Regions from separate parts of the Halioglobus sp. HI00S01 genome, predicted to be linked through region 2. Evidence: predicted binding sites of a transcription regulator. Region 2 holds the regulator's gene; the other holds the start of a gene.
The links. The regulator FNR, encoded in region 2, switches genes on or off when oxygen is low (the NO sensors DNR and NnrR bind a similar motif). The targets are predictions, from matches to a motif close to TTGATNNNNATCAA.

Region 1 (12,039 bases), on a different contig from region 2:
CGCGCTGGCCACCAGGGTGCCACTGCAGTCTTCGCGCTTGTGACGACGATAGCCATTTTCGACGCGGCTGCCCGGAACCTCGAGTTTACCCACGGCCTGGAGCCATGCCGGTGACGCTGTGGAATAGGCGAGGCGTTGCTCTGCCTGGGCAGGCAGTGCCAGGCACATTGCAGTGAACAGCGAGGGCAGGGTGATACAACGCACGGGAAATACTTGCTCCGGGTTTAATGCATGAGTCCAGTCGAGCTTGGCGCTGGCACGGCGCGGCCCTAGGATGAAGTGATACTAGAGAAACAGGCATCGCCGGTAAAGGACCCAAAGAGACTCACCATGGAGCAACAACAAAACATTGTAGCGCTGGTCACAGGTGCTAGTCGGGGTGCCGGCAAAGGGATTGCGCTGGCGTTAGGCGCCATGGGAGCGACGGTTTACGTTACCGGCCGTTCGCGCGAAGAGGGTTACGCCGCTTTACCCGGCACTGTTGACGCCACCGCGGCAGCGGTTACTGGTGCCGGTGGGGCGGGCGTCGCGGCGTACTGTGATCACGCCGACGATGCGCAGGTTGAGGCGTTGCTGGCGCGTATCGACGATGAGCAGGGCAAGCTCGATATTCTGGTGAACAATGCCACCGCATTACACGATGCCCTGACTGAGGCCGGACCCTTCTGGGAAAAACCACTGGCCCTGACCGAGATCTGGAATGTGGGCATGCGATCGCACTACACCACCACTTATTTCGCAGCCCCGCTGTTGCTCAAAAGTCAGCGCGGTCTGGTGGTGAACACCTCTTCCTTTGGTGGGCGCATCTATATGCACGGTCCGGCCTATGGCGCCGGCAAGGCCGCCATCGACAAGATGGCCCACGACATGGCCTACGACTTCCGGCCCTATGGTGTGGCGGTTGTCTCTATCTGGATGGGGCTGTTGCTGACTGAGCGCAGTCAGCGCGTATTTGATGCCGAACCGGACAAATACGCTGAGCTTATCCCCACCTGTGAAAGCCCGGAGTTTACCGGCAGAGTGATTGCTGCGCTGTATCGCGATCCGGCGCTGATGTCGCGTTCGGGCAAGGTCTGGGTAGGCGCCGAATTGGCCGAAGAGTTTGGCGTTACCGATACCGACGGCCGCCAGCCGCCATCGCACCGGGCGTTTTTCGGGCCGACGACCTCGTTCGGCGACGCGGTAATCGAGTAGCGCTAAATACCCTAAATGGAGGATGCGGACGCTTTCCTACGAGCGTACATTAGGCCACACATGCGGTCAGCCGCTCTGGCCATCCGAATCTTGGAACAGGTAGAAAGATTATGAATGAATACGGACTTGAATCCCCCCGCGCCCAGCAACTCATTGAGGCAGCACGTGCCATGGGGCCTGCCTTGGTTCAGCGCCGTGCCCAGGCCAAGACGGAGCGTCGGGTGCCTGACGCTACAGTCCAGGACTTCCACGATGCGGGATTCTTCAAGATCCTGCAGCCGGAGCAGTGGGGCGGTTACGCCATGGATCCGCAGGTGTTCTACATGGTGGGCTATGAAGTGGCGCGTTTCTGCCCCTCCAGTGCCTGGATCCTGGGCGTGATTGCAGTGCACAACTGGCAGCTGGCGGTATTTGATGACCAGGCTGCGCAGGATGTCTGGCAGGAAGATCCCACGGTGCTCATCTCCTCTTCCTATGCGCCAGTTGGCAAGGTCAAGGTTGTCGATGGTGGTTTCCGCCTCAGTGGTCGCTGGAGTTTCTCCAGTGGTTCCGAGCACTGCAAGTGGGCATTCCTGGGTGCAGTTGTACCGACGCCGGAAGCGCCCTTTGATATGGCCAACTACCGCACGTTCCTGGTGCCGATTGAAGACTATGAAATTGCTGACAACTGGGATGTGGTTGGTCTACAGGGCACCGGCAGCCACGACATCGTTGTTGATGACGTGTTCGTGCCTGAGCACCGTACCCACAAATCTATGGATGGTTTCCTGTGTGACAACCCGGGCAACGCTGTTAACGACGCACCGCTGTACCGTATGCCGTTTATGCAAGTGTTCGTGCGCGCAGTCTGCACGGCCACGCTGGGCGCCTGTGAAGGTGCTCTGCAGTCGTTTATCGATGTGGCCAAGACCCGTCAGGTCGGTCCTAACAAGATGAAGGACGATCCCTTTGCGCGCCAGTTGGCCGCCGAGGTACGTACTGAAATTGAGGAAATGAAACTGGTGATGGTGCGCAATTTCGACGCCATGATGGAGCGCTGCCGTGCCGGCGAGGCGATCGCCGTGGAAGACCGTATCCGCTACCGCTACGATTCGGCGATTGTTGCCGATCGCTGCCTCGCCCTGTCCAGCCGCATGCTGAAAGCGTCGGGTTCCGGTGGCGTGCGTCAGGGCAGTGAATTGCTCGACTACCACCTGGATATTCTGTGCAGCCAGGCACACGTGGCAAACCATTCGGTTCCGTTTGCCAACAACATGGGTGGTGTTATGTTTGGTGCCGAGAACATGGATTACGCTATCTGATTGACGGGCAGGGAATGACGCCAATGAAAATGAATGGACTGCTACCCGAGGCCAACTACGCCAAGTGTGCGAACGGCCACACCATCCACTATATCGATGAGGGACAGGGTGATGTCGTGGTATTCCTGCACGGTTCGGGCCCGGGAGCCAGTGGGCATTCCAACTTCAAGGGAAACTATCCTTTCCTGGTAGAAGCGGGGTATCGCTGTATCGTTCCCGATCATATCGGCTACGGTTTTTCGGATAAGCCCGACGATGTCGATCACCCGCTGTCGTTCTTTGTCGAGTGCATCAAGCAGACCTTGGACGTAGCCGGTGTTGATCGCTGCACCCTGGTGGGTAATTCGCTGGGCGGCGCAGTGGCCTTTGGCCTCGCCCTGGAGCATCCTGAATTGGTGGAACGCCTGATTCTGATGGCGCCGGGTGGGCTTAACGATCTGCCTGAATATCAGGCCATGCCAGGCATGCAGCAGGTATTCAAAGCCTTTGGCTCCGGTGAGCCGGTGACGCCTGCCACCATGAAAACGCTGTTTGCTACTGGCCTCATGTACAACGGCGATCTCGCAACCGATGAACTGGTGGCGGAGCGCATGCAGATTATGCAGATCATGAATGGCCACGTGATGGCGACGATGCAAATCCCGAATCTGGTGGATCGGTTGGCCGACATCACGGTACCTTGCCTGGCGTTCTGGGGCATGGATGAGAAAATGATGCCCGAGAGCGGCCTGCATAAAATGGTCAAGGGAATACCGCATCTGCGTACTATTCTGGTCAACGAATGTGGCCACTGGGTTATGGTTGAGCACGAAGGTATGTTCAATCGCGCCTGTCTGGATTTCCTGCAGTACGGCTGAGAACTCGCAGCCGGACAATCAATTTGAACCCGCCTCAGGAGCAGGGGAGTGTAGAATAGCGCTCTCCTGTCCCGTTTGTGACAACGCTATGGAACAACAGAAAATCGAACAACTAGGCGACGAACTGTACGCCGCCATGCGCGAGTGCCGCACCCTGGCACCGCTGACAGATCGCGAGAGTGATATTACTATCGAGGATGCCTATCACATCAGCCTGCGTATGTTGAATCGCAGGCTGGACCTCGATGGCGAGAAAGTTGTTGGCAAAAAAATCGGTGTTACCAGCAAGCCGGTGCAAGATATGCTCGGTGTGTTTCAGCCGGACTTCGGTTTTCTCACCGACGCCATGGTTTACCCTGACGCCGCTGACATTCCAGTGGCTGGAAACCTGATTCAGCCCCGTGCCGAGGGCGAGATCGCGTTTCGTCTGAAAAAGGATCTGGTGGGCCCGGGGGTGACCGAGGCGGACGTACTTGACGCCACTGAGACCATCATCCCCTGTTTTGAAATTGTCGATTCGCGAATCGATGACTGGCAGATCAAAATTCAGGACACCGTGGCCGACAATGCCTCCTGCGGCGTCTATGTGCTCGGTGAGAGGGAAGTGGATCCCAATGACTTCGACTTGCCGAACCTCAAAATGAAGATTTACAAAAACGGTGAATTCCATTCTGAAGGCCTCGGCAGTGCTGTGCAGGGCAATCCGCTGACTGCGGTGGCCTGGCTTGCCAATACCCTGGGTGAGTTCGGGATACCCTTCAAGGCCGGAGAAGTGATTCTTTCGGGCTCATTGGCACCATTGATTCCGGTGGTTGCTGGCGATGAAATGCGCCTGGAGCTGGAAGGCATTGGCGACTGCAGCTGCAAATTTGTGTAGGTCATCAGCGGTGCGTGATCGGAGTATCCGTGCCGGCATGCATCAGGCCTACCGCAACCCATACATTGAGAGAGTGATATGACCCAGAAAATCAAGGCAGCTATCATTGGCCCAGGCAATATCGGCACCGACCTGCTGATGAAGGCTATGCGCAGTGACGTCATTGAGCCGGTCTGGATGGTCGGGGTAGAACCTGATTCACCGGGCCTGGCCCGCGCCCGGGAAATGGGATTGAAGACCACTCACGAGGGTGTCGATGGCATGGTGCCGCACATGCAGGCGGACGGTGTGCAGATTTGTTTTGATGCCACTAGCGCCTACGTTCATGCCGAGAACAGCCGCAAGGTGAATGAGCAGGGTGCGGTCATGATCGATCTGACGCCAGCGGCCATTGGCCCGTTTTGTGTACCACCGGTCAACCTCGCGGAGGCGGTAGCGCAGAAGGCCATGAACGTGAATATGGTGACCTGTGGCGGCCAGGCAACGATTCCCCTCGTGGCCGCTGTTAGCAGGGTTCAAAAAGTTGCATACGGCGAGATTGTGGCCACCGTCAGCTCCAAGTCTGCCGGCCCTGGTACCCGCAAGAATATCGATGAGTTCACGCGTACCACCTCCCGCGGTATTGAGATCTGTGGCGGCGCCGACAGCGGCAAGGCCATTATTATTATCAATCCGGCAGAGCCACCCTTGATTATGCGAGACACCATTCACTGCCTGACTGAGGATGCGCCCGATGAAGCGGCGATTACCCAGTCGGTGCATGACATGATTGCCGAGGTACAGAAGTACGTGCCCGGCTACACCCTCAAGAATGGCCCCGTATTCGATGGCAAGCGCGTATCCATCTACATGGAGGTTGAGGGGCTGGGGGACTTCCTGCCCAAGTATGCCGGCAACCTGGACATCATGACTGCGGCGGGCCTGCGTACCGCGGAAATGTACGCCGAAGAAATTCTGGCGGGCAACTTCGTACCTACGGCGGCATAACCCACATCCAGCAGTGTGGCAATTGCGAGTGGCCCACTGCCAATAGGTAAATTCGAGAGATAGAGCAATGGACCTGAAAGGAAAGAAAGTAACAGTTCACGATATGTGTCTGCGTGACGGCATGCACCCCAAACGCCACCAGATTACGGTGGATGAAATGGTTGCCGTGTCCAAAGCCATGGACGAGGCGGGCGTGCCCCTGATCGAAGTCACCCACGGCGACGGTCTTGGCGGTACTTCGGTGAACTACGGTTTTCCCGCGGCTACCGACGAGGAATATCTCACGGCGGTATGTAAGGAGGTGAACAATGCCAAGGTGTCAGCGCTGCTGCTGCCGGGGATTGGCACGGTCGATCACCTTAAGATGGCCGTGGATTGCGGTATCTCCACCATTCGGGTCGCCACCCACTGTACCGAAGCGGATGTCTCGGAGCAGCACATCAAGATGGCCGCTTCCATGGATGGCCTGGATACCGTTGGCTTTCTGATGATGGCCCACATGATTGAGCCCGAGGAGCTGTTGGCACAGCTGAAGCTGATGGAGGACTACGGTGCCAACTGTGTCTACATTACCGATTCGGCCGGCTACATGCTGCCGGACGACGTCACTGCCAGAGTTGCACTGGCCAGGGCAGAGCTTCGTCCGGAAACCGAGATAGGCTTTCACGGGCACCACAATCTGGCGATGGGTGTGGCCAATTCCATTGCCGCGGTGGCCGCCGGGGCGAACCGGATTGACGGCTCCATGGCGGGCCTTGGTGCCGGCGCGGGCAACACGCCGCTGGAAGTATTTATCGCTGTCTGCGACCGCATGGGTATCGAGACGGGTGTGGATACCTTCAAGGCCATGGATATTGCCGAGGACCTGATCACGCCCATGATGGATGAGCAGGTGCGTATCGACCGCGATGCCCTCACGCTCGGTTACGCAGGGGTTTACTCGTCGTTCCTGCTGTTTGCCAAACGATCAGCGGAAAAGTACAACCTCTCCAGCCGCGACATTCTGGTGGAACTGGGACGGCGGCGCACTGTGGGTGGCCAGGAAGATATGATCGAAGACCTCGCGCTGGATATGGCCCGGGAGCAGGGCACCATTTAGGCGGTATTCGCCCCAGACTGCGATTCGTCGCAAAGCGCTGGACCCGCGGGCAGTATTCACCAATACTGCCCGTTTTGGTTCTGGAGCCTTGCACGTGAAAATAATGACAAGCCTTGGCAGCGTTCTGCTGCTGGTTGTATCCCCGCTGGCCGCGCTTGCCGCCAAACCCGTCATCGAAACCCAGGATGACCTACCGCGCCATACCTACGACCTGGAATTAAAGGTCGTCGACCTCTATGCCAGCGAAAATCGCGAGACTCTGCTGGACCTCGCCGATCAGGTGCAGGCCGATATCGAGGGTGATCTTGAGAAGTATGATATTCGCGATGACAACACGGTTAAGGGTTTCTACTCTGTGCTGGGCACGATCGCGATTCTTGAAGGTCGCTGGCAGGACTACCTGGATTATCTCGGCAAGCGCCGTGAGCTCGAGAGCAAGGAAGCCAATCGCCTGACCATGGGCTTGTTCGGCGAGGCATTGGCGACGGTAGAAATTGCCGGTAAGGGCGATGATGCCCAGGCCCTCAGAGCGGAGCTCAAAAGCCTTGTGGAGGCGCTCCCCTATGAGACAGTCCAGGACAACGTGAAGAGTGGCAAGGGCAGGGCGGAGATCCTTACCGAGGCGCTGGTCCTTGGTAATCTGGAGTCGTCGTTCCAACCCGTGGTCGACAATACTGGCGGCGAAATCAGCTACGATGTGGCATCCACGCTGGTGTCGGTCAGTTTTACCTTGGACGAGTTCATTCCCAATCGCGCGGTGGTCGGCGAGGTGTATGCCGACTTTATTGCCGCCAATGATGTGGCCAAGGAGGATATCTGGGCTGCGCGCGAGGTTGTGATTCCTGCGGATGCAGATGCGACACCGGTGATTGTGTCTGTGTGGGACAGTGGTGTGGACACGGTCATTCCCGGCCTGGCACAGCAATTGTGGACTAACAGCGATGAGATCCCCGGCAATAACATCGACGACGACAAGAATGGCTTTGTCGATGATGTGCATGGTTTTGCCTATAACCTTGATTCCGAGAAGGTGACGCAACTGCTGCGTCCGATCGAGCAGGACTTCGGTGTGAATCCCGCGGACTTGCAGGGGCACGCCAAAGGCCTGGGCGACAACAGTTCCAATATCGACAGCCCCGAGGCCGCTGCACTGCGCAAGTATATTTCCGGCCTGCCCCAGAACGAGGTACAGAGCTTCCTCGAAAATCTCAGCCTGTATGGCGGCTATGCCCACGGCACCCATGTCTCGGGTATTGCCCTGGCGGGTAACCCCTTCGCTGAACTGCTGGTGGCGCGGATGACCTATAGCCACACGCAAATGCCCCCCAAGCCGAGCATTGAACAGTCGGAACGCGATGCTGCGATGTTCCGCGAGGCAGGCCATTATTTCCGTGACAACGGTGTGCGGGCAGTCAATATGAGTTGGGGCGGAAGTGTACGCAGCTACGAGACCGCGCTGGAAGCGCACAACATTGGTGAGTCTCCCGAGGAGCGCAAGGCGCTGGCGCGGAAGATCTTCAAGATCGGCGACGCGGGTCTCAGAGAAGCGATTGGCGGTTCTCCGGACATCCTGTTTATTACCAGCGCAGGTAATTCCGACAACGATGTGACTTTTGACGAGTTCTATCCGAGCAGCTATGAGTACCCCAATTTGTTGACGGTAGGCGCGGTTGATATCGCGGGTGATGAGACCAGTTTCACCAGCCTCGGCAAAGTGGATATCTATGCCAACGGTTTTGAAGTGGAAAGCTATGTGCCAGGCGGCGACAGAATCCCCTTTAATGGCACGTCCATGTCCTCGCCCCAGGTGCTCAATCTCGCCGCCAAGCTGTTGGCCATGGCGCCGGACCTCAGTGTCGCTGAACTGCGCCAGTTGATTCTGGACGGTGCCGACGAAAAGCAGCTGGAAAGCCGCACCATTCTGCTCATGAATCCCAAGGCATCCATGGCCTTGCTGGAAAAACAGCTGGCCAAGTAACCACGGTGGGGGTTGAGTGGCTGCTGCTGCCGATTGCCTTTCTGACCTCGGCACTCGCCGCGGTCATGGGGCTGGGGGGCGGCATGCTGCTTATCGCGGCCATGCCGGGATTGCTGCCACCCCAGGCAATTATTCCGGTGCATGCCTTCACCCAACTGGCCAGTAATGCCTCTCGTGCAGGCTTTGCCTGGCGCCATATCGCCTGGGAGATAGTGCCCGCATTTACCCTCGGCGCTGTCCTGGGCGCCTGGCTGGGCGGTGAGATCTACGACCAGCTCGAGCTGAGTTGGTTGCCTGCCGTGATTGGTGTTCTGATTCTACTAGTGACCTGGGTGCCGTTGCCGCCGGTGCCCGGCGGCGGACAGGTGGCGCTCACCGTACTGGGCTTTTACCAAACAGGGCTGGGCATGATTGCCGGTGCTACCGGGCCGCTGGGAGCCTCCCTGCTGAAGCGACGCAATTCTGAGCGCGATTGGGTGGTGGTGAATACGGCACTGTATATGGCCCTTAACCATGCGCTGCGCCTGGCGGCTTTTGCGTTACTGGGTTTCAGTTTTGGCCCATGGTGGCCGTTGATGTTGGCCATGGCGGCAGCGGTCATTGTCGGTTCCTGGGTAGGAACGCGGCTGCGCGCTCGCATACCACAGCGAAATTTCACTAGACTCTTCAAAACACTGGTAACTGTGCTGGCTTTGCGTATGATCGCCATGCCTTTCTTCAGCTGACGGATCCGACATGTTTGCCACAATGAGCGACCAGCAACGCGGGGCTGCCTATGGTGTTACCGCGTATCTGATCTGGGGTTTCGCCGCACTTTACTGGGTGCAGACAGAGCCCGTGGATCCTCGCGATCTGCTCGCACATCGGGCCCTGTGGTCCGTGCCGTTTGTGTTTGTCTGTCTGTTGTTCAGCGATCGACTCAAGGCTGCGCTGGCGGTGTTCAAACAACCGCGCGTGCTGGGCATAATGGCCATAGCGGCAGCACTTAGCGGCACCAACTGGCTGGTTTTCCTGTGGGCTATTAGTAATGGTCAGGCGACTGAAGCGAGCCTGGGATACTTCCTGTTGCCGCTGCTCAACGTGGTCATTGGACTCACCCTGTTTGGCGAGCGCGTTGATCGGGCGCAGCAGGTGGGCATTGCGTTTGCGGTCGCGGCAGTGTTGTTACAGATCTTTCATCGCGGCGGTCTGCCTTTGGTATCGCTAGGCCTGGCGTGTACCTTTGGTTTATATGGTGCCATTCGCAAGAAGGTCAGCGTGAGCTCGCTGGAAGGTCTGTTTATTGAGACCTTGATGATGTCCCCCCTGGCGCTTTACTGGATGCACACCCATGAATGGGCGGGCCTGGGTGCGCATGGCCTGCGGGTGGATATGTTCTTGCTCGGGGCCGGCGCTATGACCGCGATTCCGCTGATCAGCTATGTCGCTTCGAGTCGCTTGTTGCCGCTGACCGCACTGGGACTGATCTTTTATATCGGCCCCACCGCGCAGTTGCTGGTGGCGCTGCTAATATTCAAAGAGCCATTCGATCTGGTTCAGGGCATTGCATTTGGACTGGTCTGGTGCGGGCTTGCTTTTGTGACAGTCGATGGCATCAGGCGCAGTCGCAAACGGCGCGCTCATCTGGACGTCAACAGGAGAGATTCGTGAATAGGTTTATTTGTAGTGTGGCGTTACTCGCGCTGGCGGGCTGCGCCACTTCCGAAACCCACACCCCGACCAGCACCGGCAGCACCAGCAATGACTTCCAGCCTGACGCCCGCCCGATTGCACAGACCTACGTCTACGAATGCACAGGAATGGATTTCATGACCCGTGTAGGCCCTGGTGAAATGGCTATCTGGCTGGAAGATCGCTACCTGGTGTTATCCCAGGTGCGCGCTGCTTCAGGCAGCAAGTATGTCGAAGGCGATGTCATGTTCTGGAGCAAGGGTCACGATGTGCTTCTGGAGGTGGACGGGATTCGCTACAGCGATTGCAGTCTCAATCCGCAACGTGCCCCCTGGGAAGACGCCCGCCGGAGGGGTGTGGACTTCAGGGCAGTCGGTAACGAGCCCGGTTGGGTGGTGGAAGTGCGCGACGGGCAGAATATCCTGTTTAAAGGAGACTATGGCGCCACCGTGTTGTTGTTTCCCGATCCGGCCAAATCGGCGACAGGTAATGGCAGCGAGTACACTGCGCAAAGCGGTAAACACAGCCTGCGCCTGACTATTGAAGATGCCTTCTGCGCGGATACCATGGCGGACATAGAGTATCCCACCACGGTACAACTTGTTGTCGATGGCCGTAGCTATGCCGGTTGCGGACGCGAACTGGATTATCCCTGGGAGTAACAGGCCGGGAATCCCCGCTTCACTCGGGTTCTGTTGACCCGGTTCAATGTTACGAATTACGCTCCCTTCTACGATATCCGTAAATATCGAGGGGACGACTATGCTTATTGGTGGATGTCCATAGTGAGGAGTAACCCATAAAAAATGTAATCACCCTAGCCGCTGCCGTGGCACTTGCCGGCAGTACTGCGGTGGTACAAGCCTACGAGGCTGGTGATTGGATTCTGCGGGCAGGTGCAGTGACCGTGGCCCCGGATGCAGACAGCGATATTGTCGACGAAACGCTGCCGGTGACGGTCGATGTTGATGACAATACCCAGTTGTCGATTATTGGCGCTTCTATGGTCGATCCCAACTGGGGCATTGAGCTGCTGGTAGCGACGCCTTTCAGTCACGACATTGACGTGAACGAAGTAAACGCGCAGGCGGGTGAGACCAAGCATCTGCCTCCAACGCTCAGCGTGCAATGGTATCCGCGCGGTGCAGCCAGTGGCTGGCAGCCCTATGTCGGAATCGGCATCAACTACACCCATTTCTTTGATGAGAAGGCGGACAGCGACCTGGAAGGCATAGTTGGTAACGCTGACCTCGATCTGGACGATTCCTTCGGCCTGTCGGCTTCTGCAGGAGTCGACATGCCCCTGGGTGAGCACTGGGCCCTGAACGCAGGGGTCTGGTATATCGATATCGATACGACGGCCACGGTCACGCTCAAGGACGCGGGCGATAGCAAGGTCAGGTTTGACGTGGATATCGATCCCTGGGTGTATAACGTCGGCATAGCCTACAAATTCTGAACCCCAGTATGGCCCGCTCACCTAGGGTCATCTGGCGCCTGGCCCGGCTCTTTTGAGTCGGGCTTTTTTTGTTTTTTTCCACCGGTGATGGTTCGGGCGATGTCGGTGCCGTTTGCGAAGGGCTATGCCGGTGTTATGGTGGTGTCAAAGCAATAACAACGGAGTACCAGCATGCCAGGCCAGAAGACCGTTCCCTTTTTCGTGTCCACCACACTGGCGGGAGTTCTGTTGATAGTGCCCGTGGCGTTGTTGGCCGGTGTTTTATTTTACGCTTACGGCCTGTTGGTAGAGCTGGCACAACTGTCGGGCCTGCAGTTGCCGTTCAGTGATTTCCTCAATGGTTTGATTCTCGGTCTCGGTGCGCTGGTCAGTTTAATCGTTATATGTTTTTTGATTGGCCTGGCGTTGCGCACCAGTATTGGTAACGTCATCGAACACAAGTACCAGGGACTGCTGGACAAATACGTACCCGTTGTCGGCATGCTGCGCGGCCTGGTTATGCAAATTGTAGGTGGCAACGACGCCGTGGCGAAATTACGTCCCGCAGAGGTGTGCCTGCACGGGGGTGCAAGTCGTCAGTACGGTTTGATTGTTGAAGAACTGCCCGACGGGCGCG
Region 2 (12,039 bases):
GGCGAGGTCATCGCCGGGCTCCACCCTGGGAAAATCCACCAGGGCGGTCAGCTGGAGGGAGCCGCTCATTGTGCAGCCAGTATATTCACTCGTCGCCGAGGCCGGTAATACGGATACCGGCGTGACAGCTGTACTGCTTGTTGATGACGATCAGTACGGAAGTGAGTGCCTCTGCTGCAGCAGCGTTATTAATCATACCCGCATGGAAGCCGCGCATGCCCGCTGCTTCTACCAAGGTAATTACCTGCTCCCTGGCAGCCTTCTTGTTGCCACAGACGAGCACATCGCAATCCAGGTTACTGCCTTCCTGAAGGTGGGCGGCGGCAACATTCTGGAACGCCGACACGACCATAACCTCTTCACCCAGCAGGTCCTGGGCGATCTGACCGGCACTGCCGCCTTCGGGCAGTTGTACGCGGGCCACTTTCGGCGGCACCAGCGGCACGGTGACATCGATCAGAATTTTACCCTGGAGTGCCGGTTTGACCAGTTCCAGGGTCGACGCCTGGTGGCTGAAAGGCACGGTAATCGCAACAATATCTGCAGCCTCAGCGGCGGCCAGGTTTTCCTCGGCAGAAACGCTGATCTCGGCAACGCCGCGCTCAGCCATAACTTCCTTGAGATCAGTGACGGCGGCATCCGCCTTTTCCTGGGTGCGAGAACCAATAATTACCTGGTAGCCAGCTTGCGCCCAGCGTCGTGCCAGGCCTGTTCCTAGGTCGCCTGTGCCGCCCAGAATGGCCAGCACCGGTAGTGAATCTGTTGTCATGATGTTATTTCCCAATAATCGATGAAGGCAGCGCAGTACAGCAATTCCAACCATGCGCTGCTTGTCATTGGTACCGCCGGGCGGCTAAAGCAGATCAAATGTTCTGCCGTGGCCATTTGCTTTAGGATGGGCACCGGACCGGCATAGTATGTGTTTAGTCAAACCACCACAAGCCCGGCGCAACGGCTGTCAACTGGAGTAAAACTATATGGACAACCCCCTGGATTTCACCGGCAAAACCATACTGGTCACTGGCGGCGGCAAGGGCGTCGGCAAAGGCATTAGTGAACGTTTTCTGGCGATGGGTGCGAATGTAGTGATCTGCGGCCGCAGCGAACCCGACAAGTTGCCCCGTGCCAATGGCAATACCGCCCGCTTCACCCCCTGTGACGTGCGCGACTACGAGCAGGTAGAAGCCTGCGTCGACTTCGCGGTGCAGACCTTCGGCACGCTGGATGTGCTGGTCAACAATGCCGGCGGTGCGCCCTATGCCGACGCAGCGACAGCCTCGCCGCGTTTCTCTGAATCCATCATCCGCCTCAACCTCATCGCCCCGCTTAATTTCGCCCAGGTGGCCAACCGGGTTATGCAAACCCAGGAAAGCGGGGGCAGCATCATTAATATCGCCAGTGTCAGCACCATACGCCCGTCTCCGGGAACCGCGGCCTATGGCGCAGCCAAGGCCGGCCTGGTCAATCTGGGCACGTCACTCGCGGTTGAATGGGCGCCGAAAGTGCGCGTCAATGCGCTGATTGTAGGCCTGACCCAGACCGAACAGGCGCATCTGCACTACGGTGATGATGAGGGTATTGCCGCGGTGGGCGCCACAATCCCCCTGGGACGCATGGCGGTTCCGCAGGATATTGGCAATGCCTGCCTGTTCCTGGGCTCCTCGCTCTCGTCCTATGTCAGCGGCACCAGCTTCGCCGTTCACGGTGGAGGCGAAAAGCCCGCGTTCCTCAGCGCAGCAAACGTCGAGCAAGGCTGACCCCAAGGTCCATCACAGCCTGTTATAATGCCCCCTGTCCACTGACCCGGCACAGGGAACCTCGCCATTGAACAAGCTGCTTCACCCGCTATACGGTTACCCGCTGGCGGGGCTGGAATTTATTCGTGCGATTGGCCAGAGCATGCGTCACCTCGGCGAATCACACCAGCCAAGCCCGCAGCACACCATCGCCGAGCACTTTTTCGGGGTGAACGTGGCACCCGCCGACAACGCAGAGGGCGACGATTATATCTGCGCTCGACTCAGTGAACTGGGCCTTCGCCACGTGCGCATGCACTTCAGCTATGAAAGTCTTCAGGGGCCGGCCGAGCGACTGCTCGAACGACTGCTGGGCGACGGCTTTGAGGTCATGCTCGATCTGTTGCCCCCGGCAGCCGAAGCCAACCTGATATTCGATGATGTCCAGGCGCAGCAGCGCTGGGGCAATTTCGTCGAGACAGTATTTTCCCGCTGGGGTGAGCGAGTGCATGCGATCGAAATTGGCAATACACCCAATCGCGGCAAGTGGTCAGGGTTTAGCTCTCCCGGCATCGTCATGGCGACCTACATCGCCAGACAGCGCACCCGCGACGCGACAGTCCCGGTTGGCGGGCCTAACGTGTCCGATTTCGAACCGCTGTACAACGCCACCTATCTCAGCATGCTGAACCACCTGGATGTAGCGCCTGCCATCCACACGGACAATTTATTCGTGGAGCGGGTGGTTGAGCCGGAAGCGTTCGACCACCGCGTATTGGGGCGTCTCGCCCGCGATCTGCTCAAGCTGAATCTAGTCAAGAAAGCGCGCATGCTGAAAGCCATGGGCACCTCGGTAGGCGCCAGCCAGCTGTACTGCACCTACACCTGCTGGACGATTAAGCGGCTACAGCGACGCTACGCTGAGCCCGAGCAAAAGCGGGTCGACTACCTGGTGCGCTACCTGGCCCTTGCCAGCGCCAGTGAAGCACTCGACAAAGTCTACTGGGGCCCGCTGATCTGTTCCCGCGATGGGTTGATCGACGACGCAGCCGATGACTACCCGGTCATTGACCAGGTGAGCTACTACCAGCGTATTCGGGGCAACGCCGCACATTTTCAGCCGACACCGGCATTTACCGCACTGGGGTATTTGATCGATCGTATGGCAGGTGCCCAGTGCCAACAGTTTCATCATGATCCGGCCGGGCTGACCCTGGGACAGTTCATAGACTCTGAGGGGAAATCATTTCTACTCACATGGTGCCGCGATGCTCAAGCCTTGCCGCTGTCGAACGTACTCAGCAGTGGCCAATTGCGTCATGCCAGCTTCCGCAATGCCGGCGGAGAGTCAATGGATGCGCCCGTGGTCATCAACGAACACCCCCTGTATATCGATTTGCCCATGGACACGCTCCACCCCGGGCTGGCGAACCCACAATTTGCTCCTGCCATGACCAGCCTCGCCCACTTAAGCAGTCGCCAGTGGCAATCCACGCCGTTACAGGACAGTGCCTGGTATGGCGCGGCCATGCTGCGCGCGGACGCGCAACAAGAGGACCTGGAAGCGGCACCACTGCTGCATCCTGCGGCACTGGGCCAATACCCCGAGCTGCAGGTCATGCGCGATAAGCGCAACCGGCTGTGGAACATCGCCGACCCACGCCAGGCTGACAACACGCTGACGGTAAAACTCAATCGGGTTGTCGGATTCAAACGATTCACTTACCGGTTCAGGCCCAGTAAAGGCCGTCGCCACTGGGACAATGCCTGTCAGATGTTGCGCCGCGGCGTCGCCACACCACTGCCGGTGGCCTTCTTCGAGGCGCCGGAACAGGCTGGCATTCGCGACTCCTGGTACGTTTGCCAGTTCGTCCCGAATGCGTTTTCAAGCCGCGACGTCTATCGCGCATTCAATGACGGTGCTGCGACATATCGGGGCCTCGACAAGGCCACCTGGTTCGACATCATCGCCGGCTTCGTGTGCCACATGCACGACAAGCAGATCATCCACCGCGACTTGTCCTCGGGAAACCTGTTGCTCATCCAGGCTGATGACGGCCAGGTAGAGGCCATGGCGATCGATATAGGCAGGGCGCGGACCTGGTCCGGGCCCGGCTCAAAAGTCCGCAATCGGGACCGCATGCTAGATCTGATTCGCATCGCCTACAAACTCACGTGGCCGGATCGCGAACTTTTTATTGACGTATACGAGCAGCATCTGGGCAAATCACTGTCCCCGCTGTGGCGCATACCGTTCCACTACTACGACAACAAACAAAGGTTCAAAAAGTGGCTTAAGCGCAAACGCGGCAAGTAGCGCCCTCACGCGGTTTGTCGCCACCCGTTATAACGTTATACTGCCAGAGAAAACGGGGCCCTGCCCCGGCCAGCAGCTGCAATAACATCAGGATAAGAATGCCCGGAGCGCCAGAACAACCTCCCTCCCTACACGCCATGCTGGAATTGGAGACGTCCGCCCGACTAGCCGGCCAACTCGCAGTGCTCGACAGGAGCGAGTTTACCCTTGCTCAGGTTCAACTTATTCAAGGATCCACTACTGGAGACAAAGTCCGGGTTAAACCCGGTATCGAGGCTACCCTTTACTACAACCCCGATGAGCCCGATGAAAAAGTGACGATTCAGGTGTCGGCCATCGATGGCAAAAACCTTACCCTGCGGCTACTCGAAACCGGCCATCGCGACACGATTCTGTGCCTGCTCGCTCGCCAGGAGCAGAAGAGCCTGTCCGACGCAGAACACGAGCTGAAAGGCTCCAGCGCCGAGCATACCCGCCTGCTGCGCGAACTGCGCACCCGCTCGATGTTGCGGGTCTCTGAGCTATTCAAACACTTTCTTCACGATCTGGTACCGCACCTGGTGGAAAAGTCAGCCCAGACCGGCAATAGAAATGACCAAGGCCACCCACTGTACGACGGTGCCAACAAAATTCGCCACGAGATGGAGCGCCTTAGTCAGATCACCTTGCATACGGTGGCCGGCTATTTCAACGAGTTCTGCCCCCCTGAAGGAGGCCGTAACTTTACTCAGGGAGGTACGCCGGCCGATCAGTTGGACCTGGTTGACCTGAACGACTATGAGCACGACCTGGCGATTAATCGCATGGTAGCTATGGGTGAGGAGCAACACGCCCTGCCGCTGGAAGCGCTTATTCTCCGCACGGCCAAACTGATCAGCGCCGATCCTCTCCAGGTGCGTCTGCCCATCCACCCACGCCAGCTGAGCCAGGCCTTTCAGATAGGCATCAGCTCGCTGGAACTTCCCCCGGAAGCAGCTGGGGCAAGCTACGACTACTTTGCGCGCAAGGTCATCCGCAAGCTCGATGAGCCCTATCAGCACCTCAACAGTTTCCTCGAGGAGCACGGCATCGGCGGCGGGCTGGAGGAACGGATACGCACCAAAGGATCACTATTGCGCCCACCGACCACCGGGACCACCACGCGCAACCCGCGCTCGGGCCCACCCGCGGCCGTTGACTCTCACGCGAGCAGCGACGGTCAGGGCGAACAGGCTCATACAGCAGCTGCGCCGCAGACAACACCCGGCAGTATCGATCCCTCTGCGCTGAGTATATACCAGTCCATCATCGACGCCCTGAATCTAAGACGCGGGCTGGGCGTACAGCAGGCAGCGCCGGATAACTGGGGAGCGCCTGTTGACGGTACTGCAAACACCAACCCGCTGGCAGATGCCCGGGCAGTGGCCAGTGCGCTGGGCAGCATCCAGCGCGACACCGCAGTGCAGGCGGCCCTGCGTGAAGCCACCTCGCTGCGCGAATTTCTCGCCGATCACCGCGAGCAGCTGGGTGATTTACACGGCACCGGCGGTCTCAGCGCCGACAGTCTCAACCAGCTCGATCTGGTCGACAATTTATTCGGAACGATTCACGCAGAACTCAATGTCAACGATGAGCTTAAACCCACTCTGAGTAACCTGCAGATTCCACTGGCAAAACTTGCCCTGCTGGACCAGACATTTTTTGCCGATCGCGGCCACGTGGCTCGCGACATGGTCGACAAACTGTCCTCATTGGCCACTTCGGCGAACTTTCCCAACCGCGTACTCGAAGAACGCATTAACCATGTCGTTGACGAAATTGTTAACGACTATCACCAGGACGACGCTGTATTCAGCCGCGCCCTGAGCAAAATCGACCGTCTGGTAGATCAGCAGCAGCGCGCCATTGCGCGCAATGTTGAGCGAGTCGTTCGCACCCAGGAAGGTCAGGAGAAACTGCACCAGGCAAGGCGCGCCGTCAGCGATGTGATTAACGAGCGTATCCGCCCGCCGGCTGCGCCGCGCGTATTGCTGGACCTGGTTGAAAGTGGCTATCGAGACCTGCTGGTTCTCACCCATGTCAAAGAGGGCCCCGACAGCCAGGTCTGGTCAGATCAGGTCAACAGCCTCGACCTGCTAGTCTCGTGGTTAGCCCAGCTGCAGGACGGCGACGCTGATCGTGACGTGGGCATGCAGCGCGGCATGGAAGCGGAAACGCTGCTGGATATGGTAGGTCAGCAAATTACTTCAGCACTGCCTACCAACGTGGCTCACGAGTCCGTGCTGGAAGAACTCCGCGACATCCTGACCAACAATCAAAGCGTTGAATCGGCCGAGGTCGATGCGACGCCGACAAGCGAAGATAAAGATACCGAAGCACTTCATTCTAAGGTACGGGAACTACCGCGCCTGCGACGCTGGGTACGTCGCGTTGAACAATTACAGCCCGATTCCTGGTTAAGTTACCGGGACGCACAGGGGCAGCGCCACCGTATGCGCCTGGCCTGGATTAGTGATGAGAAAGATCGATTTATCTTTGTCGATGAACGCGGCCACAAAACCGCCGATCTAAACGCGGTACAGCTGGCGCGTAAACTCAGCCAGGGAGCGCAAACACCTACGCCCGCGGACGACATGTCGGTCGTGGACAAGAGCATTTACCGGACACTGGAACAGGCGCAGAAAACCCTCAGCTTCGCCCGTAATCACGACTCGCTGACCCAGCTTGTTAACCGCGATACCTTCGTCAATCAGCTGGAAAGAGCGCTTAACCACGCCCGGCAGAAACAAACGCAACACGCGCTGCTGTATATCAACGTCGATCAATTCGATCTGGTCAACCAGGTCTATGACCAGGTGAGCGGCGACCAGGTACTACTGGAATTCAGCAAACTCCTCGCGCAGCTGCACGGCAAAAAGTGTTCTTCAGCGCGTCTGGAGGGCGACGAGTTCGCGCTGCTGTTATTAGATCGCTCAGCGGAACAGGCGGCCCAGTTAGGAGAGAAAATTCGCAGTGATATCGAGCAAGCCAGTCTCGATATCGAGGGCGAAAAAGTCTCATTTACCGTTTCCATCGGTGTCGCACCGATCCTCGAGCACAGCCAGGCGGCCGCGGAGCTGCTCGAGTCAGCCCGCGTGGCGATGCACCACGCCAAGGAACAAGGGCGCAACCGTGTAGAGATGTATCACGAGGATCAGGCCCAGGCGACTACCTACCAAAACGAGAAAGACCGCTCCCGGGAAGATCTCGAGCAGGCATTGGCGACCGATCGCTTTGTATTGCGAGCTCAGCCCATTGTGCAAAGCGCTGTCGATGGCGATACGCCGCAGCGTCGGCACTATGAATTGTTGCTGGCCTTACGCAACAAGGACGGCTCCATCACGTCGCCGGAAGAGTTCATCCAGTCTGCCGAGCAGTACGGCTTTATGACACTGGTCGACCGCTGGGTGATCCGCGAGGCATTCAGCTGGATCAGCCAGCTGATGGACGATCAGAAAGAAGTCCCGCACCTGGCCATTAACCTGTCCGGCGTCAGCGTCACCGACGACGATTTTATGGAGTACCTGCTGGAGCAGATCTCCGAGTTCGGTGTGGGCACCAGCCTCATCTGCTTCGAGATCACTGAGACTGGCACTATCTCCAACCTTGTCAAGGCCGCCGACTTCGTCCAGGCGTTTCGCAACATTGGCTGTAAGTTCTCAATCGATGATTTCGGCACCGGGCTTGCTAGCCACAACTATCTGCGCGAACTGCCCGTTGACTATGTCAAAATTGACGGCACATTTATCTCCAATATCCACCACAGCCGAGCCGACTACGCCATGGCCCGATCGATTAACGATCTGGCGCACTTCCTCGGCCAGGAAACCATTGCCGAATCGGTGGAAAACGATGAGATTATTGCCAAGCTCAAGGAAATTGGGGTCGACTACCTGCAGGGCTGGGGCGTGGGCAAACCGAAACCCCTATTCGAGATTACTGCCGAACTTTCCACCATAGCGCGATAATCCGCCGTGCACGCTTCTTTCGACACTGACTACGACGAGCTGATAGGGCTGATATACCAGGGCCCGCTGGAAGAACAGCCCTGGCAAACTGCACTGCCAGCGCTGCGCGAGATGCTCGATGTTCAGGTAGTGTCACTGGTATTGCGCCCCCCCGCCGTCGGTGATCCCGGGCTGATCCTCAATAGCGTCCGCCCTGAAGGTGCCGATGCGCCCGCATTGGCCAGCCCCGATGACTGGGAACTGACAGCCTATCGCGATGAGTTTTTCTCCCTCGACCCGTTCGTTAATCTGCCGCTGGAAAAAGTGACAGCGCTGGAAGACATATTGCCCGACGAAGCGCTGACTGCGTCGGACTACTATCGACAATACCTGCACCCGATTGGATTGTTCAGGATTCTCGGGGTCGACACTGCAGAGCCCGGCGGTATGCTGGCACGGCTGCGTCTCTCGCGCCGAAAGCAGGAACCTCGTTTCACCGAACGCGACCGCGAGTTGCTGCGACGGTTGACCCCCCATCTCAGACGAGCCATAGAAATATACGCAACTCTCAACCGCACCACCTCGGAACGCGATGTCTATGCCGGCGCCGTTTCGCAACTGGCGGTGGCCACCATCATCCTCGACGAGCAAGCCAGAATTCGCAACGCCAATCCGATCGCCCAGGTGCTACTCGAAGAAGGTGATGGTCTCACCCGCAACGGCGACAGCCTGCAATTGGCCGGGCGTGACGCCAACCGTCAGCTGCAGCAGGCGCTGGCAACAATCATTGCCGCACAGGCCCAGGGGCAACCCTCAGTGGCTCACGCGCTGCGAGTTCCGCGCTCTGGCAGCCGCTCCGATCTCGGTCTGGTAGTACGCCCGGTGCCGCACTCCGAATGGAGTCAGGGCCAATCAAGCCCCTGCGCAGCGGTCTTTATCTCGGACCCCGATCAGCACGAATCGGCCTCCAAACAAACCCTCGGAGAGCTGTTTGAGCTCACTCCCGCAGAAGCCAATCTGGCCATTTTGCTGGCGCGCGGCCTGAGCCTGGCAGAGGTCTCTGAAGTACAGAATATTTCCCAGCACACCGCCAGGGCCCAGTTAAAGTCGATCTTCGCGAAAACCGGTATTTCCCGACAGGCCGAACTGGTGCGATTGATTATCAAGAGCGTTGCCTCACTGGGCTAGGTTATCCCCGCCTCTCGTCGACCCAGATCAACAAGCGCTGTGCAGGAATTTGATACTTTGCGCCTGTATGACCGCCGGCCTTCCACGATGAACAACGACCTTATCACAACCACCACTATCACCTCGGAATTTCGTGAGGAAATGACCATCGCGCGCAAGTACGCCTGTCAGGGGCCGCGCTATACGTCTTATCCCACCGCTCACCAGTTTCGCCAGGACTTTCCGTTTCAACAATATCTGGATTGGCAGGCAATCGACGGCGACCGCCGCCGCGACCCGCTGTCGATTTATCTGCACCTGCCCTTCTGCCGGGACATCTGCTAATACTGCGCCTGCAATAAAATCGTGACCCGTGAGCAAGGCGTTGCCCAGACCTACCTGGAACATCTGCAGCAGGAAATTCGCCTGCAATCAGCACTGGTTGGCGACACCCGGCCGATCACCCAGATGCATTGGGGCGGGGGCACTCCAACGTACCTGGATCACGCCCAGATCACCGAGCTCATGCATATGCTGGCCAGCCACTTCAACCTGCTGGACAAGGGCTATCGGGAATATTCCATCGAGATTGATCCGCGCACAGTGGAGCTCAACACCATCGCCCTGCGGCCCGAACGCATTGCCTGTTACAACTACGCTCACCTCCCCGAGCGTTTCACCAGCCAGCGGGCCATCGATCGTTTAACGCTATCCACCCCGGAGTAGAACCTGTTGTTACATGAGCTGATCAGCCACACGCTGCAGAAAGCCGGCTATCGCCTGATCGGCATGGATCACTATGTGCTTCCTGACGATGAGCCGGCAATCGCTCAACAAGAGGGACGCCTGCAGCGTAATTTCCAGGGTTATTCACTGCATATGGCAGACGACTTGTTGGGCCTGGGCATTTCGGCCATTAGCCAGATGGGCGACTACTACCTGCAGAATGAACGCAACCTGGGCGACTACTACAGCGCCATCGACAGCGGCGCGCTACCGGTCAATCGCGGTGTAAAGACAACCGCCGAAGACCAGCTGCGCCGCCACGTGATCATGCGCCTGATTTCCAATCTGCGACTGGACCTGAGCGAGTGCAACGAACGCTTTGGCATCGCCTTTAACGAGAAGTTTGCGACGCAGCTGATCTCGCTCCAACCGCTTGTTGACGACGAACTTCTGAGCATCTCTGGGGACGAGGTGCGAATTCACCAGCAGGGGCGGCCCTTTCTACGCAATACCTGCCTGCCTTTCGACGCCTATCTGACGGCTCCAAAAGGTGACGAACCCGCGCCCAGATTCTCCGCAACCGTCTGATTTACGCCCAAAAATCACGTTACTGCCACTGTGGATTTTAGATTATAATTAGCACCGTTCTAGTGCACGGGATTTCTCATGACGAACATTGCAGAGTCGAGAAGCAAAAGCTACCAGACTTGCACCCACGACCTTCAGGTCAGCTGTGGCAATTGCCGCCTTAACAGCATCTGCCTGCCGCTGGCCCTGGAGTCAGACGACATCGCCCAGTTGGATGACATCATCCAGCGCAGCAAACCTCTGCAAAAAAACCAGCACCTGTACCGCGAAGGCGACGACTTCGAGTCGGTATATGCCGTTCGCTCGGGCACGCTCAAGGCCTACAAGACCGCTGATGACGGCCGCGAGCAGGTCACTGGTTTTTACTTTCCCGGAGAAATTCTGGGCATGGATGGTATCTCCAACAACTCCCACGCCTCTTCCGCCAAGGGGCTGGAGACCGCAGCCATCTGCGAAATTCCCTTTACCTCACTGGAAAAACACAGTGCGCTGATACCGAACCTGCAGCGCCACTTTTTCCAGCTGATGAGCCACGAGATCACCGAGGATCAACAACTGATCACCCTGCTGAGCAAAAATTCGGCAGATGAACGTGTGGCCGCACTATTGCTGAGCATCTCCGGTCGCAATGCGCGCCGCAAGCTCAGCGCAACCCAGTTCCGTCTACCCATGCCGCGGGTAGACATTGGCAACTATCTTGGGCTCACGGTGGAAACCGTGTCCCGGGTATTCAGCCGATTGCAGAAAATGGACATTCTGCAAGTGGACAACAAGGAAATAGAAATTCTGGATAGTCAGGGCCTGAGGAACATTGCCAACCTCAGTAGCTAGCGCATGATTATCGGCCGCTGTTGTGTACACCTGTATTTGACGCAGTCGACGACCATTTCTATCTTGATTCACATCATGGTGAATTACCTGACAAATCCTAGAATGCACGCAACTACCAGAGTAGATTTGGGGAGATAATAACCAAATGATTCAACATACCTTCGGCTTGCTTGTTAAGCCTAGTTCCCAGTGGAAGAGCATTTCTGAGCTGTCCGACAGCTCCTTCAAGACTTTGCTGCTGTATCCCTGGATTCTGTCGATTATTCCAGCTGTGGCCTGGTACTACGGGACCACCGACATAGGCTGGACAGTCGGCGATGGAGAGAGCGTCCGACTGACCAAAGACAGTGCCTTACAAATTTGTATCCTATTTTATTTAACTCAGGTAGTATGCCTCGCCGTTTTGGGCTACTTCGTTCACTGGATGAGCGACACCTACGGCGCGGAGTCCAGTATTGCCAAGGGCATCATCATTTGCTCCCTGGCAGCCACCCCCATGTTTATCTTTGGCGCAGTGGGTTTTTACCCTGTGCTTTGGCTGGACCTACTCATCGGCATTGTCGCCGTGTGCTGGGCCGTCTACCTGATGTATTTGGGCATCCCCATATTAATGGACATCCCCGAGGAACGCGGATTTCTGTTTTCGAGTGCGGTTATGGGCGTGGCACTGGTATTGCTGATCTGCATTATGGTCGGCGCAGTGATTTTA

Region 1: a site for FNR is predicted at 10,660-10,673, ahead of A3709_RS01950 (OmpW family protein). Genes of this name have one in related genera too.

What each region holds. Positions count from the first base shown of each region.
Region 1 is NZ_LWEE01000006.1:101,145-113,183, forward strand. Features, by position in the region: gene A3709_RS01895 (serine protease) at 1-204, opposite strand, end outside; gene A3709_RS01900 (SDR family NAD(P)-dependent oxidoreductase) at 331-1,194, shown strand; gene A3709_RS01905 (acyl-CoA dehydrogenase family protein) at 1,305-2,495, shown strand; gene A3709_RS01910 (alpha/beta fold hydrolase) at 2,519-3,352, shown strand; gene A3709_RS01915 (fumarylacetoacetate hydrolase family protein) at 3,441-4,229, shown strand; gene A3709_RS01920 (acetaldehyde dehydrogenase (acetylating)) at 4,308-5,216, shown strand; gene dmpG (4-hydroxy-2-oxovalerate aldolase) at 5,284-6,315, shown strand; gene A3709_RS01930 (S8 family serine peptidase) at 6,419-8,293, shown strand; gene A3709_RS01935 (sulfite exporter TauE/SafE family protein) at 8,299-9,018, shown strand; gene rarD (EamA family transporter RarD) at 9,041-9,943, shown strand; gene A3709_RS01945 (COG3650 family protein) at 9,940-10,626, shown strand; gene A3709_RS01950 (OmpW family protein) at 10,794-11,423, shown strand; gene A3709_RS01955 (hypothetical protein) at 11,595-12,039, shown strand, end outside.
Region 2 is NZ_LWEE01000030.1:210,655-222,693, forward strand. Features, by position in the region: gene cofE (coenzyme F420-0:L-glutamate ligase) at 1-69, opposite strand, end outside; gene npdG (NADPH-dependent F420 reductase) at 86-769, opposite strand; gene A3709_RS07695 (SDR family oxidoreductase) at 978-1,757, shown strand; gene A3709_RS07700 (lipopolysaccharide kinase InaA family protein) at 1,825-4,053, shown strand; gene A3709_RS07705 (DUF1631 family protein) at 4,152-8,039, shown strand; gene A3709_RS07710 (helix-turn-helix transcriptional regulator) at 8,046-9,206, shown strand; gene A3709_RS24480 (hypothetical protein) at 9,294-9,530, shown strand; gene A3709_RS24485 (hypothetical protein) at 9,552-9,911, shown strand; gene A3709_RS24490 (hypothetical protein) at 9,918-10,499, shown strand; gene fnr (fumarate/nitrate reduction transcriptional regulator Fnr) at 10,578-11,330, shown strand; gene A3709_RS07725 (Yip1 family protein) at 11,476-12,039, shown strand, end outside.